3 regions of the Klebsiella sp. PK01 genome follow, and region 1 is predicted to be linked to each of the others. Evidence: predicted binding sites of a transcription regulator. Region 1 holds the regulator's gene; each other region holds the start of a gene.
What was found. Region 1 encodes LexA, which represses DNA repair genes until DNA is damaged. Its sites were predicted from a motif close to TNCTGTATGTACATACAGNA; they were not measured.
Positions count from the first base shown of each region.

Region 2: a site for LexA is predicted at 2,592-2,611, ahead of rmuC (DNA recombination protein RmuC). Genes of this name have one in related genera too.
Region 3: a site for LexA is predicted at 2,634-2,653, ahead of sbmC (DNA gyrase inhibitor SbmC). Genes of this name have one in related genera too.

Region 1 is NZ_JBYEZM010000006.1:37,002-42,078, reverse strand. Features, by position in the region: gene AC22LX_RS19010 (cupin domain-containing protein) at 1-355, opposite strand, end outside; gene zur (zinc uptake transcriptional repressor Zur) at 470-985, shown strand; gene AC22LX_RS19000 (CsbD family protein) at 1,066-1,275, opposite strand; gene dinF (MATE family efflux transporter DinF) at 1,451-2,776, opposite strand; gene lexA (transcriptional repressor LexA) at 2,847-3,455, opposite strand; gene AC22LX_RS18985 (diacylglycerol kinase) at 3,578-3,946, opposite strand; gene plsB (glycerol-3-phosphate 1-O-acyltransferase PlsB) at 4,077-5,077, shown strand, end outside.
Region 2 is NZ_JBYEZM010000012.1:15,343-20,419, forward strand. Features, by position in the region: gene ubiJ (ubiquinone biosynthesis protein UbiJ) at 1-262, opposite strand, end outside; gene ubiE (bifunctional demethylmenaquinone methyltransferase/2-methoxy-6-polyprenyl-1,4-benzoquinol methylase UbiE) at 276-1,031, opposite strand; gene rmuC (DNA recombination protein RmuC) at 1,102-2,550, opposite strand; gene udp (uridine phosphorylase) at 2,688-3,449, opposite strand; gene AC22LX_RS23820 (dienelactone hydrolase family protein) at 3,716-4,528, shown strand; gene metE (5-methyltetrahydropteroyltriglutamate--homocysteine S-methyltransferase) at 4,588-5,077, opposite strand, start outside.
Region 3 is NZ_JBYEZM010000002.1:364,161-369,237, reverse strand. Features, by position in the region: gene AC22LX_RS07065 (acyltransferase family protein) at 1-951, opposite strand, end outside; gene dacD (serine-type D-Ala-D-Ala carboxypeptidase DacD) at 1,358-2,524, shown strand; gene sbmC (DNA gyrase inhibitor SbmC) at 2,676-3,146, shown strand; gene AC22LX_RS07050 (FUSC family protein) at 3,248-4,306, shown strand; gene AC22LX_RS07045 (DUF496 family protein) at 4,475-4,798, shown strand; gene cobU (bifunctional adenosylcobinamide kinase/adenosylcobinamide-phosphate guanylyltransferase) at 4,971-5,077, shown strand, end outside.

The DNA of each region.
Region 1 (5,077 bases):
CAACGACCAGCAGCCGCACCTCCTGCTCGGTATTATTCAGGAAGGTATGACACACGCCAGTCCCCGCCGGAAAGCCGACGCTATCGCCCGGCTCCAGCTTCCATAGGTAGCCATTGATCCAGACTTCCGGAAAGCCTTCCAGCACGTAGATGAACTCTTCTTCATCGCTTTCCGCATGTGGATAAGAGGTTCTGCGTCCCGGCGGTAAGCGTTCATGATGGATGCCCAGCCGATTTAGCCGCAGGCCGCGGGCAAGAGGCGCGCCAATAGAAAACAGCTCGTGACTATCGGGGTAGGTGGAATCATCCGCACCTTCCAGTTCGCGCCAATGTCGAATGCAATCAGGTCGTTTCATCGTTTTCTCCCGAAAATGAGATACATCAGGTATAGCAAAGCTTGCAGGATCTCGGCGTTTTACCTGGTTCGTGATAAAGTAACAGTTTCAACATCACGCAACCAGAGGATGCTCATGGATAACACCACTTCGCAAGAAATGTTAGCGCAGGCTGAAAAGCTTTGCGTGCAACGTGGCGTACGCCTGACCCCGCAGCGTCTGGAAGTGTTGCGTCTGATGAGCCTGCAGCAAGGGGCGATTAGCGCCTACGATCTGCTGGATCTGCTGCGAGAAAAAGAGCCGCAGGCGAAGCCGCCCACGGTCTATCGCGCGCTGGAGTTTCTGCTGGAGCAAGGTTTTGTGCACAAAGTGGAATCGACCAACAGCTATGTACTGTGCCACCTTTTCGATCAGCCGACCCACAGTTCGGCGATGTTTATCTGCGATCGCTGCGGCGTGGTCAAAGAAGAGTGTGCGGAAGGCGTAGAAGATATTATGCATACGCTGGCGGCCAGAATGGGCTTCGCTCTACGGCATAATGTGATTGAAGCGCACGGCCTGTGCGCGGCCTGCGTGGAAGTCGAAGCGTGCAGCGCCCGCGAACACTGTCATCACGATCATACCATCCAGATTAAAAAGAAAGCCCGCTGAGTCGGGCGACATCAGCGGGAAGCTACGGCATATCACTATGCCGTTAGACAGGCATAAACAGGGGGTCAAAACCGCATTCGCTACCAGCGCGTATCGTTCTTACGCTCCCAGTCAGACACCTCTTTTTCGGCCTGATCTTTCGCGTAGCCGTAACGCTCCTGAATTTTACCGACTAGCTGATCGCGCTTCCCTTCAATGACCGTCATATCGTCATCGGTCAGTTTACCCCACTGTTCCTTGGCTTTACCTTTCAACTGTTTCCAGTTACCGCTGATTTCGTCTTTATTCATCATTACGTCCTCATGATTCGGTGGGTTAACAGCCCGTTTTGTTCCGGACATGGTAATAACTATAGATGACAATGCTGACACCGATTCGTTATTCGGAATTTTTAACCATCAGGCCAATTGAACACGCTGGGAGAATTTTCCCGGCTCGCGCTGCGCTCGGCCGGGCTATTTGCATTCAGGAGGGTGAATTAAACCAGGTGCCACGCTGCCAGTGGCGGCGCCAGATGAGCGCCAGCGAAAGCCCACGCAAAGCCAGGAACACGGCCAGCGCCAGCCACAGGCCGTGGTTGCCGAGCACGGGCACAGAGAGCAGCGTCACCGCAAATCCCGCAGCGGCCACCGCCATGCTATTACGCATCTCCGCGCCGCGCGTCGCGCCGATAAACATGCCATCCAGCAGATAACACCAGACGCCAATCACCGGCAGGATCAACTGCCAGAACAGATAGCGGTCGGCCAGCTGCTGCAATGATGGGATAGAGGTCAATAGCGCGATGATATGCTCACCGGCCACGCTGTAGATTAACGCGAACGCCAGCGCGACCATTCCCGACTGCCGACAGGCCGCGCGCCAGACTTCCAGCAGTTGGCTACCGTCACGCGCGCCGTAAGCCTGCCCGGAATGGGCTTCGACGGCATAGGCAAAACCGTCCAGCGCGTAAGCGGTAAAGGTCAGCATGGTCATCAGTACCGCATTGACCGCCACCACGTCGCTGCCAAGACGGGCGCCGAAGACGGTGATGGCGCCAAAACAGAGCTGCAGTAGCAGCGAACGCAGCATGATGTCGCGATTAAGCGCCAGCAGGCGCCGCATATTGCCGCGCCAGGCTTCCTTCAACATGGCAAGCGTCACGCCGCGCAGCGCCAGCACCCGTTTCGCCATCAGCAGGCCGATGATAAAGGTAGCGTATTCCGACAACGCCGTCGCCAGTGCCGCCCCCTGCACGTTCATATGCAGCCCCATCACCAGCCACAGATCGAGCACGATATTCAGCAAGTTGCCGACCACCAGCAGGATCACCGGGGCGCGGGCGTACTGCACGCCAAGCAGCCACCCCAACAGCACCAGGTTGGCCAACGACGCCGGGGCGCTAAGCCAGCGGATTTCGAGGAACCGTCTGGCCTGCTCCAGTACCGCCTCGCTGCCGCCGACAATATGTAGCGCGAGGTCAATGAGCGGCATGCGGAACAGAACAATGAGCAGCCCGGCGGCCAGCGCCAGGATCAGCGGTTGCACCAGAGCGCGCGCCAGCCGCTGCGGATCTTTGGCGCCGTAGGCCTGAGCGGTTAAGCCAGTGGTGCTCATTCGCAGGAACAACAGCAGCATAAAGAGGAAACTGGTGGCCGTCGCGCCGACGGCGACGCCGCCAAGGTATACGGGGCTATCAAGATGGCCGACAACGGCGGTATCGACCAGCCCCAACAGCGGAACGGTAATGTTCGAGAAAATCATCGGTAGCGCGAGGCGCCACAGTGCTTTATCGGCGGCGTTGAGCAGCATGCAGAGGGACCAGACAGAGGAGGAACATCGCAGCGTCATGCATCATGATGACGCTGCGTTAGGACGGGAGTTACAGCCACTCACCGTTACGGATCACGCCGACGGCCAAACCTTCAATGGTGAAGCTCTGCTGGCGCAGATCGACGACGATCGGGGAAAACTCGCTATTTTCCGGCAGCAGTTCAACGACGTTGCCCTGCTTTTTCAGACGTTTTACGGTGACTTCTTCATCGATACGCGCGACGACGACCTGGCCGTTACGCACGTCCTGAGTTTTATGTACCGCCAGCAGATCGCCGTCTAGGATACCGATGTCTTTCATCGACATCCCGCTAACGCGCAGCAGGAAGTCGGCATTTGGTTTAAACATCGCCGGGTCAACCTGGTAGTGACCTTCAATATGCTGCTGCGCCAGCAGCGGTTCGCCTGCGGCGACGCGGCCGATCAGCGGCAGTCCGTGTTCTTCTTCCGTCAGCAGACGAATGCCGCGTGAAGCGCCGGAGACGATTTCAATCGCGCCTTTACGCGCCAGCGCTTTGAGGTGTTCTTCCGCCGCGTTTGGGGAACGGAACCCCAAGCGCTGAGCAATTTCCGCACGCGTCGGCGGCATGCCCGTTTGGCTGATGTGATCCCGGATGAGATCAAACACCTCTTGCTGCCTGGTCGTTAACGCTTTCATTCCGCCCCCTGGGTGTATATACAGTTATGCTGTGAGTATATACAGCTAATGGTGATTTTGGAACCACATATCATATAAAAATCAGGAGATTCTTTGCGTTTTGCGAGCGTTGCCGACAAGACTTAGCGGTAATGCGACCACAACAGCATAGTCCAGGTGATCAACGCGATGATTATCGCCAGCAGTACCGCCGCCGAGCCCATATCCTTGGCGCGCCCGGAAAGTTCATGATGCTCAGGCCCGATACGGTCAACCACCGCTTCAATCGCGCTGTTAAGAATTTCGACTATCATCACTAACAGGACCGAGCCAATGAGCAGGACTCGCGTAATGATATCGACATCCAGCCAGCAGGCTATCGCCACGGCTACAATGGCGGCGACGCCTTCCTGGCGGAAAGCGGCTTCGTTCACCCACGCCGCGCGGAAACCTTTCCAGGAATAACCTGCTGCTTTAATGATTCTGGTTAACCCAGTGGTATTATTGGCCATCAAAAAGAACCTTTTAATGTAAATGACGTCGCTGAGTGTACGTGTTTGCCGTGTGACAACGGAAATTTTGTACGCTTTCTGTTATTCTTGCCGCGCATTTGCATGATTAACCAGAGGCTTCACATCGTTTATGTCCGGCTGGCAACGAATTTACTATAAATTACTGAATTTACCATTACGGGTGCTGGTAAAAAGCAAGTCTATTCCGGCAGAACCTGCTCAGGAATTAGGGCTCGATACCTCGCGTCCGATAATGTACGTCTTGCCTTATAACTCCAAGGCGGACCTGCTGACCCTGCGCGCCCAGTGCCTGGCGCATGACTTACCCGACCCTTTTGAACCGCTGGAAATCGACGGCACCCTGCTGCCGCGCTACGTTTTCATCCACGGCGGCCCGCGCGTGTTTACCTACTACACGCCGAAAGAGGAGTCCATTAAGCTGTTCCACGACTACCTAGATCTGCACCGTAATCATCCCGATCTTGACGTGCAAATGGTGCCGGTCTCGGTGATGTTCGGCCGCGCCCCGGGTCGCGAAAAAGGCGAAGAGAATCCGCCGCTACGCATGCTTAACGGTATTCAGAAATTCTTCGCCGTCTCCTGGCTTGGCCGCGATAGCTTCGTGCGTTTCTCGCCTTCTGTCTCTCTGCGCCGCATGGCGGATGAGCACGGTACCGATAAAATCATCGCCCAGAAGCTGGCCCGCGTGGCGCGTATGCACTTCGCCCGTCAACGTCTGGCCGCCGTCGGCCCGCGTCTCCCTGCCCGCCAGGATCTGTTCAATAAGCTGCTGGCATCGAAAGCTATCGCCCGCGCGGTAGAAGATGAAGCGCGCAGCAAGAAGATTTCTCACGAGAAGGCCCAGCAGAACGCCATCGCGCTGATGGAAGAGATTGCCGCTAACTTCTCTTATGAAATGATCCGCCTGACTGACCGTATTCTCGGCTTCACCTGGAACCGTCTGTATCAGGGGATTAACGTGCATAACGCCGAGCGCGTACGCCAGCTGGCGCATGACGGCCATGAGATTGTCTATGTGCCCTGTCACCGTAGCCACATGGACTACCTGCTGCTCTCTTATGTGCTTTATCATCAGGGGCTGGTGCCGCCGCATATCGCCGCCGGCATAAA
Region 2 (5,077 bases), on a different contig from region 1:
TCAACTGCTGGCGGTTACGCAACTGCGGCAGCACGCTCAGGCGGGTAATTACGGTACAGTCAGCTTCGCCTTCCCATGCGCCGAGCACGTCGATTTGCTGCTCGCTATAGGCCAGCACGACAGGCGCCGACAGCTCTTTGAGCTCTACGCGCAGCACTTTCCCCAGCAGGCGTTGACGCGCCGGTTTAAGCGCGCGGTCGCGCCAGAGAAAAGTATTAAGAACCGTTTCGATGCCAGCGGTAACCAGTGGTGCGAAAGGCATAGCGTCCCTCCTGTCAGAACTTATAGCCGCGGTGTAGCGCGACAATACCTGCCGTCAGGTTGTAGTAGTCGACGCTTTCAAAACCCGCCTCCTGCATCATGCCTTTCAGGGTCTCCTGATCGGGATGCATGCGGATGGATTCCGCCAGATAGCGATAGCTTTCCGCATCGTTTGCCACCAGTTCGCCGACTTTCGGCAGCACGTGGAAGGAGTAAGCGTCGTAGGCTTTGCTCAGTGGTTCGAGAATCGGTTTGGAGAACTCCAGAACCAGCAAACGTCCGCCCGGTTTCAGCACGCGGTACATTGAACGCAGCGCTTTGTCTTTATCGGTAACGTTACGCAGGCCAAAGGAGATGGTGATGCAGTCAAAGGTGTTATCCGCAAACGGCAGCGCTTCGGCGTTGGCCTGAACGTATTCGACGTTACCGACAATACCGATGTTACGCAGTTTTTCGCGGCCCATTTTGAGCATCGAATCGTTGATATCGGCGAGCATCACGCGACCGGTTTCACCCACCAGACGGGAAAACTTCGCCGTCAGGTCGCCGGTACCGCCCGCTAAGTCCAGCACGGTTTGCCCACGACGCACGCCGCTGCAGTCGATGGTGAAGCGCTTCCACAAGCGATGAATCCCGAACGACATTAAGTCGTTCATCACATCATATTTTGCAGCGACAGAATGGAATACATGCGCCACCATGTCCGCCTTCTGCTCTTTGGCTACCGTTTGAAAGCCAAAATGCGTCGTTTCTTGTGAATCCTCAACCATCTCTATGCCCGCTTACTTATCAAGAAAATGTTCAGCGAGTGTAACAGATTCAGGCCATTTCCCATACGTTTCAGCTTGGCCTGACGTGCTCGTTTGCTCTCGCTACAGACGCGGAATCGGCACTAAACACATCTTCCTGCGGTAAATTTTCATCTTCCTCAAGGCGGTATTCGTCATCCTGCGCCGTGGCTTGTTCGACTAAATCAGGATTAATCTCGCGTTTAACCTCGACCCCCAGGCCACGGAATGATTCGGCCTGTACCAGCAGGTTGCCGCGCCCGGAGGCGAGCTTTTTCATCGCCTGACGATAGTTATCCTGAGCTTTATCAAGGCTTTGACCGATGGCCGACATATCGTCGACAAACAGCCGCATCTTGTCGTACAGGCGCCCGGCGCGCTCGGCGATTTTCTGCGCGTTGCGGCTTTGATGCTCATAGCGCCACAAATTCGCGATGGTGCGCAGCGCCACCAGCAGGGTTGTTGGGCTAACCAGCATAATATTGTTCTTCAGCGCCTCGCTGATAAGCTCAGGCTGACGGTCGATAGCCAGCAGGAACGCCGGCTCGACGGGGATAAACATCAATACATAGTCGAGCGAACGTAACCCCGGCAGTTGTTGATAATCTTTGCGGCCCAGCAGGCGAATATGGTTACGTACCGAGGCAATATGCTCCTGTAGCGCCGCTTCGCGGGTGTAGTCGTCGTCAGCGTTGAAATAACGCTCATAGGCGACCAGCGTCATTTTGGCGTCGATAACCACGTCTTTGCCCTGCGGCAGGCGCACGATAACATCCGGCTGCATCCGCGAGCGGTTATCGGTTTCGATGCTGACCTGTGTTTGATACTCATAGCCTTCGCGCAGGCCGGAGGCCTCCAGCACGCGGGTTAGCACCACTTCTCCCCAGTTGCCCTGGGTTTTGTTATCGCCCTTCAGCGCTTTCGTCAGGTTTAACGCCTCTTGCGCCATCTGTGCGTTCAGCTGTTGCAGGTTGCGGATTTCGTGCGCCAGCGTGTGGCGCTCACGCGCCTCCTGGCCGAAGCTGTCCTGAACCTGGCGACGAAAGCCGTCGAGCTGTTCCCGGAGCGGCGTCAGCAGGCCATGCAGGCTCTGCCGGTTTTGTTCATCAACCCGGCGGTTGCTGTGTTCGAATATGCGATTCGCCAGGTTTTCAAACTGCTCGCTCAGGCGCTGCTCGCTGTTGACCATCTGGCGGATTTTATCTTCGGCGTGTAGCTGTGTAGATTCCAGACGAGTGGTCACTTCCCGCAGGTCGGCCTCCAGCGAGGTGTTGATATCACGCAGGCTGCGCAGCTCGTTGTTGAGAAGTTCGCACTCATCGCGCCAGTGCGATTCCTGCACCAGCTGCTGACGTGCGGCGCTAAGTTCGATATCCAGCTCGCGGCGCTCTTCAATGAGATCGGCACGGATTTGATCGGCGCGGGCTTTTGTCGCCAGCCAGCCAACGATTAACCCTGCCGCCAGCGCCACCACGGCGCTTATCACAATAGAGATATCCACAACGCCTCCCCGGCAACCACTTACGACACAAAATAGAATTGTGCTGTACAAACGTCCAGTTGAAAAGGATTTTCCTGCGAGGCGCTACGCAAAAAAGAAAGGCCGGAGGGTCCGGCCTTGCGAGAAAAAGTGAAGAACTACAGCAGGCGGCGCGCCGCTTCCACAACGATTTTCACCGCGTGGCTTTCGGTTTGCTTCATGGTTTCGGCGTTAGGGATCTCTTGCTGGGTACGGTTGACGATAACCCCTGCCACCATCCCGGCGCGCAGGCCCTGGCTGGCGCACATGGTCAGCAGCGTAGCGGATTCCATTTCATAGTTCATGACGCCCATTGCCTGCCACTCTTCCATTGAGCCTTTGAAGCGGCTCACGACACGGCCGGAGAAGGTGTCGTAACGCTCCTGGCCTGGATAGAAGGTATCAGAGGAGGCTGTTACACCGATATGGGTGGTCGCACCAATTGATTTCGCCGCTTCCACCAGCGCGGTGGTACAAGCGAAGTCAGCAACGGCCGGAAACTCCATCGGCGCAAAGTGCAGGCTGGCGCCATCCAGACGGACAGAACCGGTCGTCACCAGCACATCACCAACGTTGATGTGCGGCTGAATCGCCCCGGTGGTGCCGATACGCAGGAAAGTACGAACCCCCAGCTGCGCCAGCTCTTCCACGGCGATAGAGGTCGACGGGCCGCCGATACCGGTGGAGCAAACAATCACCGGTTTGCCATCCAGCTCAGCGCGCCAGGAGGTAAATTCACGATGTGATGCCAGCTTAACCGGCTTATCCATCAGCGCGGCGATCTTTTCCACACGCTCCGGATCGCCAGGGACGATAGCCAGCGTAGCCCCTTGTAAATCGTTCTTAGTGAGGCCGAGATGAAAAACATCAGACTTGGACATAAAAAACTCCTCTGTGGGTCGAAGTATCAGCAGAAGCAAAAGGGTACTTTACAGAAGCCACTCGCTTATTTTTGTGATGATGGTCACCATGCATAACAATGATTGCATTTGTTTTTCAACAAATAGTGAACTACATCACATTAACAAGTTATATTCACGGTCATAGAACAAAAGATAGCCGCTTTCAGGCACTGTGCTTTATTACCGCCCGAACTAAAGGGTCTATAGTTAGTGTTGCGCTAATAAATAAGGGTACGGAGAATACCATGACCACCACCAAGCAACCTGGATTCGCACCTGCAGCCTCGCCGCACGCCTCGACCGCCGTCCATACGTCGGATGAGCAGATTGTCGCCGGAGAAACCTCGATCCCATCGCAGGGCGAGAATATGCCAGCCTATCACGCCCGCCCGAAAAACGCCGACGGCCCGCTGCCGATCGTTATCGTGGTGCAGGAGATTTTCGGCGTACATGAACATATTCGCGATCTGTGCCGCCGCCTGGCGCAGGAAGGCTATCTGGCGATTGCGCCAGAACTCTACTTCCGCCAGGGCGATCCGAATGAGTACAACGATATCCCTACCCTGTTCAAAGAACTGGTCACTAAGGTGCCGGACGCACAGGTGCTGGCGGATCTCGACCACGTCGCCAGCTGGGCGGCGCGCCACGGCGGCGATGCCCATCGTCTGCTGATCACCGGTTTTTGCTGGGGTGGGCGCATTACCTGGCTGTATGCCGCGCATAACCCGCAGTTGAAGGCAGGCGTCGCCTGGTATGGCAAACTGGTGGGAGAAAAATCGCTGAATTCGCCAAAACACCCGGTGGATATCGCGGTCGATCTCAACGCGCCGGTACTTGGCCTGTACGGCGCTAAAGACGCCAGTATTCCGCAGGATACCGTCGAGACCATGCGCCAGGCGCTGCGGGCGGCAAATGCGAACGCCGAGATCGTGGTCTATCCCGAGGCCGATCACGCCTTTAATGCCGACTATCGCGCCAGCTATCACGAAGAGTCAGCCAAAGATGGCTGGCAGCGGATGCTGGCCTGGTTTGCTCAATATGGCGGTAAAAAAGGGTAACTCGCCTGATACATGAAAAGAGGAGGCCGTGGCCTCCTCTGTTGTTTTCCGCGTATCTATCAGGCTGATTCGCGCAGATTTTGCGCCGCTTGCACCATGTTCGCCAGCGCGGCGCGGGTTTCCGGCCAGCCGCGGGTTTTCAGGCCGCAGTCCGGATTAACCCACAAGCGCTCCGCCGGGATACGCTGCGCGGCTTTCTCCAGCAACCCTTCAATCCACTCCACGCTCGGCACGTTTGGCGAGTGGATATCATAAACGCCCGGGCCGATTTCGTTTGGATATTCAAACTCTTCAAACGATTCCAGCAGTTCCATGTCGGAACGCGAGGTTTCAATGGTGATCACATCGGCATCCAGCGCGGCGATAGAGTCCATGATGTCATTGAACTCGCAATAACACATGTGGGTATGAATCTGGGTGTCATCCTTAGCAACCGCGGCATTGATGCGGAAAGCTTCGACGCCCCACTGTAAATAAGCATCCCAATCGCTGCGTTTCAGCGGCAGACCTTCGCGCAGTGCCGGTTCATCAATCTGGATAATACCGATA
Region 3 (5,077 bases), on a different contig from region 1:
TGGAATAACAATCATCAAATGCAACAGATATACCGAATATGATACGTCACCGAGGAACTGACTGAAGCGGGCGGAAAGTAACTTTCTGCTAAAGAAGACAATACCTTTTAGTGGCGATTTATCGCTATGAGGCATCAGAAGAATCGACATCCCAAGGATTATCATAACCTCAATGATCATACGGATAGGTGAAGTAAAGTAACCCATCAAAAATGCAGCGAGTGGAGAAAGTAATGCAACCATAACGTAGATCTTACGGTTCTCTGCTACGGCTTTATAGAGCAACATTCCTGATATAAATAAAGGTAGCTTGAATAAAATCATCGAGGGCATCGGGAATGCTGCGAAATATCCAGGGAAAATAAATGCAGCCATTACGCACATTACAATCAATGCCAGGCAAGTCCTAATGAAACCAATCCCCATGACCAGCATCATGATAAACGGGAAAATGGCATAGTATTGCATTTCAAGCCCAATACTCCAGTCAGGAAGGACTGTCCTGAATGAATAATAAGGAAGGAAACCAAAGGTGAATGAGATGTGCGTTAACACGTTCGCCATTGATGAGTCGGTATATCTCGCGGTCTCAGTTTGCGTTTCAGGCCATGCCAACGCGATAGCATCCCGGTAGTGACCAAAGGTTTCACCGAAAATAAATGCCACAATTAGAAGGACATAATAAAGCGGAGCGATTCGGAAAAAGCGCCTTGTCCAAAATGAAATTACCGTTTTAACGGACATCCAGGGTTCGACGTGCTGCCTCTCTATGTAATTCTTGGCCATAAGGTAGCCGGACAGCAAAATGAAAAGATCGACACCAAAATCCGGGTTACTCAGGATAGGGATGTTGCATCGTGTCAAAATACAAATGTGACCGAGCAGGACCCACAAGGAAGCATAGCCTCGCAAGCCATCAAGCTCAGGAGACCAGTTTTTATTTTGATGCATTTTTCCACCATCATTGAGTAATAACATGTAAAAGATCTTCCAATACCTACTATAATATGAAACAAATGTCTAACGCCAGTATGGCTTGTACATGATTTTAGGAGTTCGCTGAGTAATGGTTGTGATCCAAAATTTTAGTAGGTAATGCATCCGTACTTCTTTCCGATTTCTTTCATGAAAGCTTTTTATTCAATAAAAAGACAATAAATTATCCTTATTGATTGAATGGTGATTGTTGGCGCTTTATTGATCTTTTAACAACAATAGAGACTAGCTTCTGTACATGGCGTCTTTGAATAACATGAGATAAAAAGATCATGTCATATTTTCTTGCAATTTAACCCTGATCTCTCAGGCGAACTTCCGTAAAAAGGACGGCGAATCTGTAAATCTTGAGGATATGCCGTTGAAAGGCCGTTTTTTATTTGCTGTAACTTTGCTCGCTTCGAGCGTTTCCTGCGCATTTGCCGCTGCTGATTTGCCCGTCACCGTGACGCCGCCTTCGATCCAGGCCGGTTCCTGGGTGCTGATGGACTACACTACCGGTCAAATCCTGACCGCCGGTAACGAACACCAACAGCGTAACCCCGCCAGCCTGACCAAACTGATGACCGGCTACGTCGTCGACCGCGCCATCGACAGCCATCGTATTACCTTTGATGATATGGTCACCGTCGGCAAAGACGCCTGGGCCAAGGGCAATCCCGTGTTTAACGGTTCTTCGCTGATGTTCCTTAAAGCGGGCGATCGCGTTAGCGTCCGCGATCTTAGCCGCGGACTGATCGTCGATTCCGGTAACGACGCCTGCGTCGCACTCGCTGACTATGTCGCCGGCGGTCAACCGCAGTTCGTCGCGTTGATGAATAGCTACGTTGAAAAATTGCATTTGAAAGACACCCATTTTGAAACCGTCCACGGACTCGACGCGCCTGGCCAGCATAGCTCCGCCTATGATTTAGCGGTGTTGTCGCGGGCGATTATTCACGGCGAGCCGGATGTCTATCACATGTATAGCGAAAAAAGCCTGACGTGGAACGGTATCACCCAGCAGAACCGTAACGGTTTGCTGTGGGACAAAACCATGAATGTCGATGGCCTGAAAACCGGCCATACCTCAGGAGCGGGCTTCAATCTTATTGCCTCGGCGGTCGATGGCCAGCGTCGTTTGATTGCCGTGGTGATGGGGGCCGATAGTCCAAAAGGGCGAGAAGAGCAGGCGGCTAAGCTGTTGCACTGGGGCCAACAGAATTTTGACACCGTGCAGGTGCTACAAAAAGGTAAGCAGGTTGGCGTCGAACATATCTGGTATGGCGACAAAGAGCAGATCAAGCTCGGCACCGATCAGGACTTCTGGCTCGCGATTCCGAAATCTGAAGTTCCACGTATCAAAGCAAAATATGTACTGGATACTAAGGATCTGGAAGCGCCTATCGCCGCTAACCAACGCGTGGGCGAAATCTCGCTTTACGATGGCGACAAAGTGGTCGGTCATTGGCCACTGGTGACGCTTGAAAGCGTTGGCAAGGGCGGGATGTTTTCCCGTCTGAGCGATTATCTGCATCACGGCATTTAATCTCCGCACCCATGGGCCCGCCGCGCTCTGCGGCGGGCTTCATTCATTTCGCGCTTGTGGCGACTCTGTGAATCCGCGCACATACTGTTGTTCATCCGCCTGCTAAATTTGATGTATATTTATACAGTATTCTATCAACACTGGAGGCGCTATGAACTACAGCATTCAATCTCTCGACGCCCGCAAGATTGCCGGGTTTCATATGGTTGGCCCGTGGGAGCAGACCGTAAAGCAGGGGTTTGAACAACTGGCGGCGTGGGTCAGTCACCACCAGGTGCCGGCTCTGGAGTGGGTGGCGGTTTATTACGATAATCCGCAGCAGGTGCCCGCGGAAAAACTGCGTTGTGACACCGTTGTTACCGTGGCGGATGATTACGTCATCCCGCCGAATAGCGAAGGAGTCATCCTCACCGCGATTGCCGGCGGCGACTACGCCTGCGCCAGCGCGCGGGTCATTAACCATGATTTCTCCACGCCGTGGCTGCAGTTCTTTGACAGCCTGCTGCAGAGCAGCGATCTTCAAATTGCTGATAAACCCTGTTTTGAAATCTACCTTAACGACGGCAACCAGGACGGTCACTGGGATATTGAGATGTATGTGGCGGTGAATCGCGTCGGCTAATAAACCTTTATCCCTGATTTTGACAAGGTTTCTTACACTAGCTCAGTGCGCTTGCGAAAAAAGCGGCTACAATTGGCTTTTTCTGTTTGCCGGAGCAGGCCGTGCGCGCTGATAAATCACTTAAGCCATTTGAGATCCGACTGTATCGTCATTACCGAATTGTGCACGGTATCCGCATCGCGCTGGCTTTTGTTCTGACCTTCTTGCTGGTGCGTCTGCTGAACGTGCCGGAGGGCACCTGGCCTTTGATCACCCTGGTGGTGGTGATGGGGCCTATCTCTTTCTGGGGCAATGTGGTGCCGCGGGCCTTCGAACGTATTGGCGGCACGATCCTCGGTTCGGTGCTGGGGCTAGTGGCGCTCAAACTCGAACTTATCTCACTGCCAATTATGGTGCTGTGGTGCGCGGTGGCGATGTTCCTCTGCGGCTGGCTGGCGCTCGGCAAACGGCCCTACCAGGCGCTGCTGATCGGCATTACGCTGGCGGTGGTGGTGGGCGCGCCGCCGGGCGATATGAACACCGCGCTGTGGCGAAGCGGCGATGTCATCTTCGGTTCACTGTTGGCGATGCTGTTTACCGGTATCTGGCCGCAGCGGGCGTTTTTGCACTGGCGCATCCAGATGGCGAATTACGTTACAACGTTTAATCGGTTGTATCAGGCCGGTTTTTCGCCAAATCTGGTTGAGCGTCCGCGGCTGGAAAAACATCTTCAGAAAGCGCTCAATGACGTGGTGAAAATGCGCGGATTGATAACCCCGGCCAGCAAAGAAACGCATATTCAGAAAGCAATCTTCGAAGCCATCCAGACCGTCAGCCGTAATCTGGTATGCATGCTGGAACTGCAAATCAACGCTTATTGGGCCTCTCGTCAGGGCCATTTTGTGATGCTTAACGCCCAGACTTTGCGCGAAACCCAACGGATGACCCAGCAAACGTTGCTGACTATCGCCCATGCCCTGTATGAGGGAAACCCGCAGCCGGTTCGCGCCAACACCGAGAAGCTCAACGAGATCGTGGTCGAGTTGCGACAGCTTATCAAAGAGCATCAGGACGATAATCTGTCGGAAACGCCGATTCACGGCTATGTTTGGCTGACCATTGAGCTGGCGCGCCAGCTTGAGCTGCTGTCGCACCTTATTTGCCGCGCGCTGCGCAAATAAAAGGCAGATACGTGCGCGAAGTGAACAGGTTGCTTCGATTCAGCAACATTTAGGGTTATGATAAACGCAAAGGAAAAAACATTGTCATCAGCGACTGCTAGCAGTTATGTTAGCCCTATAGGGCAGTCGCTTTAGCGAATCCGAATCTCAAATATTAGGGGTGTAAAAATGGAAACAACTAAGCCTTCTTTCCAGGACGTTCTGGAGTTTGTTCGTCTGTTCCGTCGTAAGAACAAACTGCAGCGTGAAATTCAGGACGTTGAGAAAAAGATCCGTGATAACCAGAAGCGTGTCCTGCTGCTGGACAACCTCAGCGATTACATCAAGCCGGGTATGAGCGTTGAAGCCATTCAGGGTATCATCGCCAGCATGAAAACCGACTACGAAGACCGCGTTGACGATTACATCATCAAAAACGCCGAGCTGTCGAAAGAGCGTCGCGATATCTCCAAAAAACTCAAAGTGATGGGTGAAGCCAAAGTCGGCGAATAAACTACCCACTTCTTCCGGCGGCATTGCAGGCCGCCGGATTCCTCCATCTTCCCGCCTTAAACCTCCGTATAAGCATCGCCCTTTAAGCCGACAGTTTGTTATACTGCCGCCGTGAACTTATTGATACCGGAAGGGTTTATCACATGCAGTCCCAGCTTCAGGTACCGCCGCGATGATACTAATTACCGGCGGCGCGCGTAGCGGCAAAAGCCGTCACGCCGAATCTTTACTCCAATCCTGCGCGTCGGTGCTCTATATCGCCACTTCAGCCGTTATTGA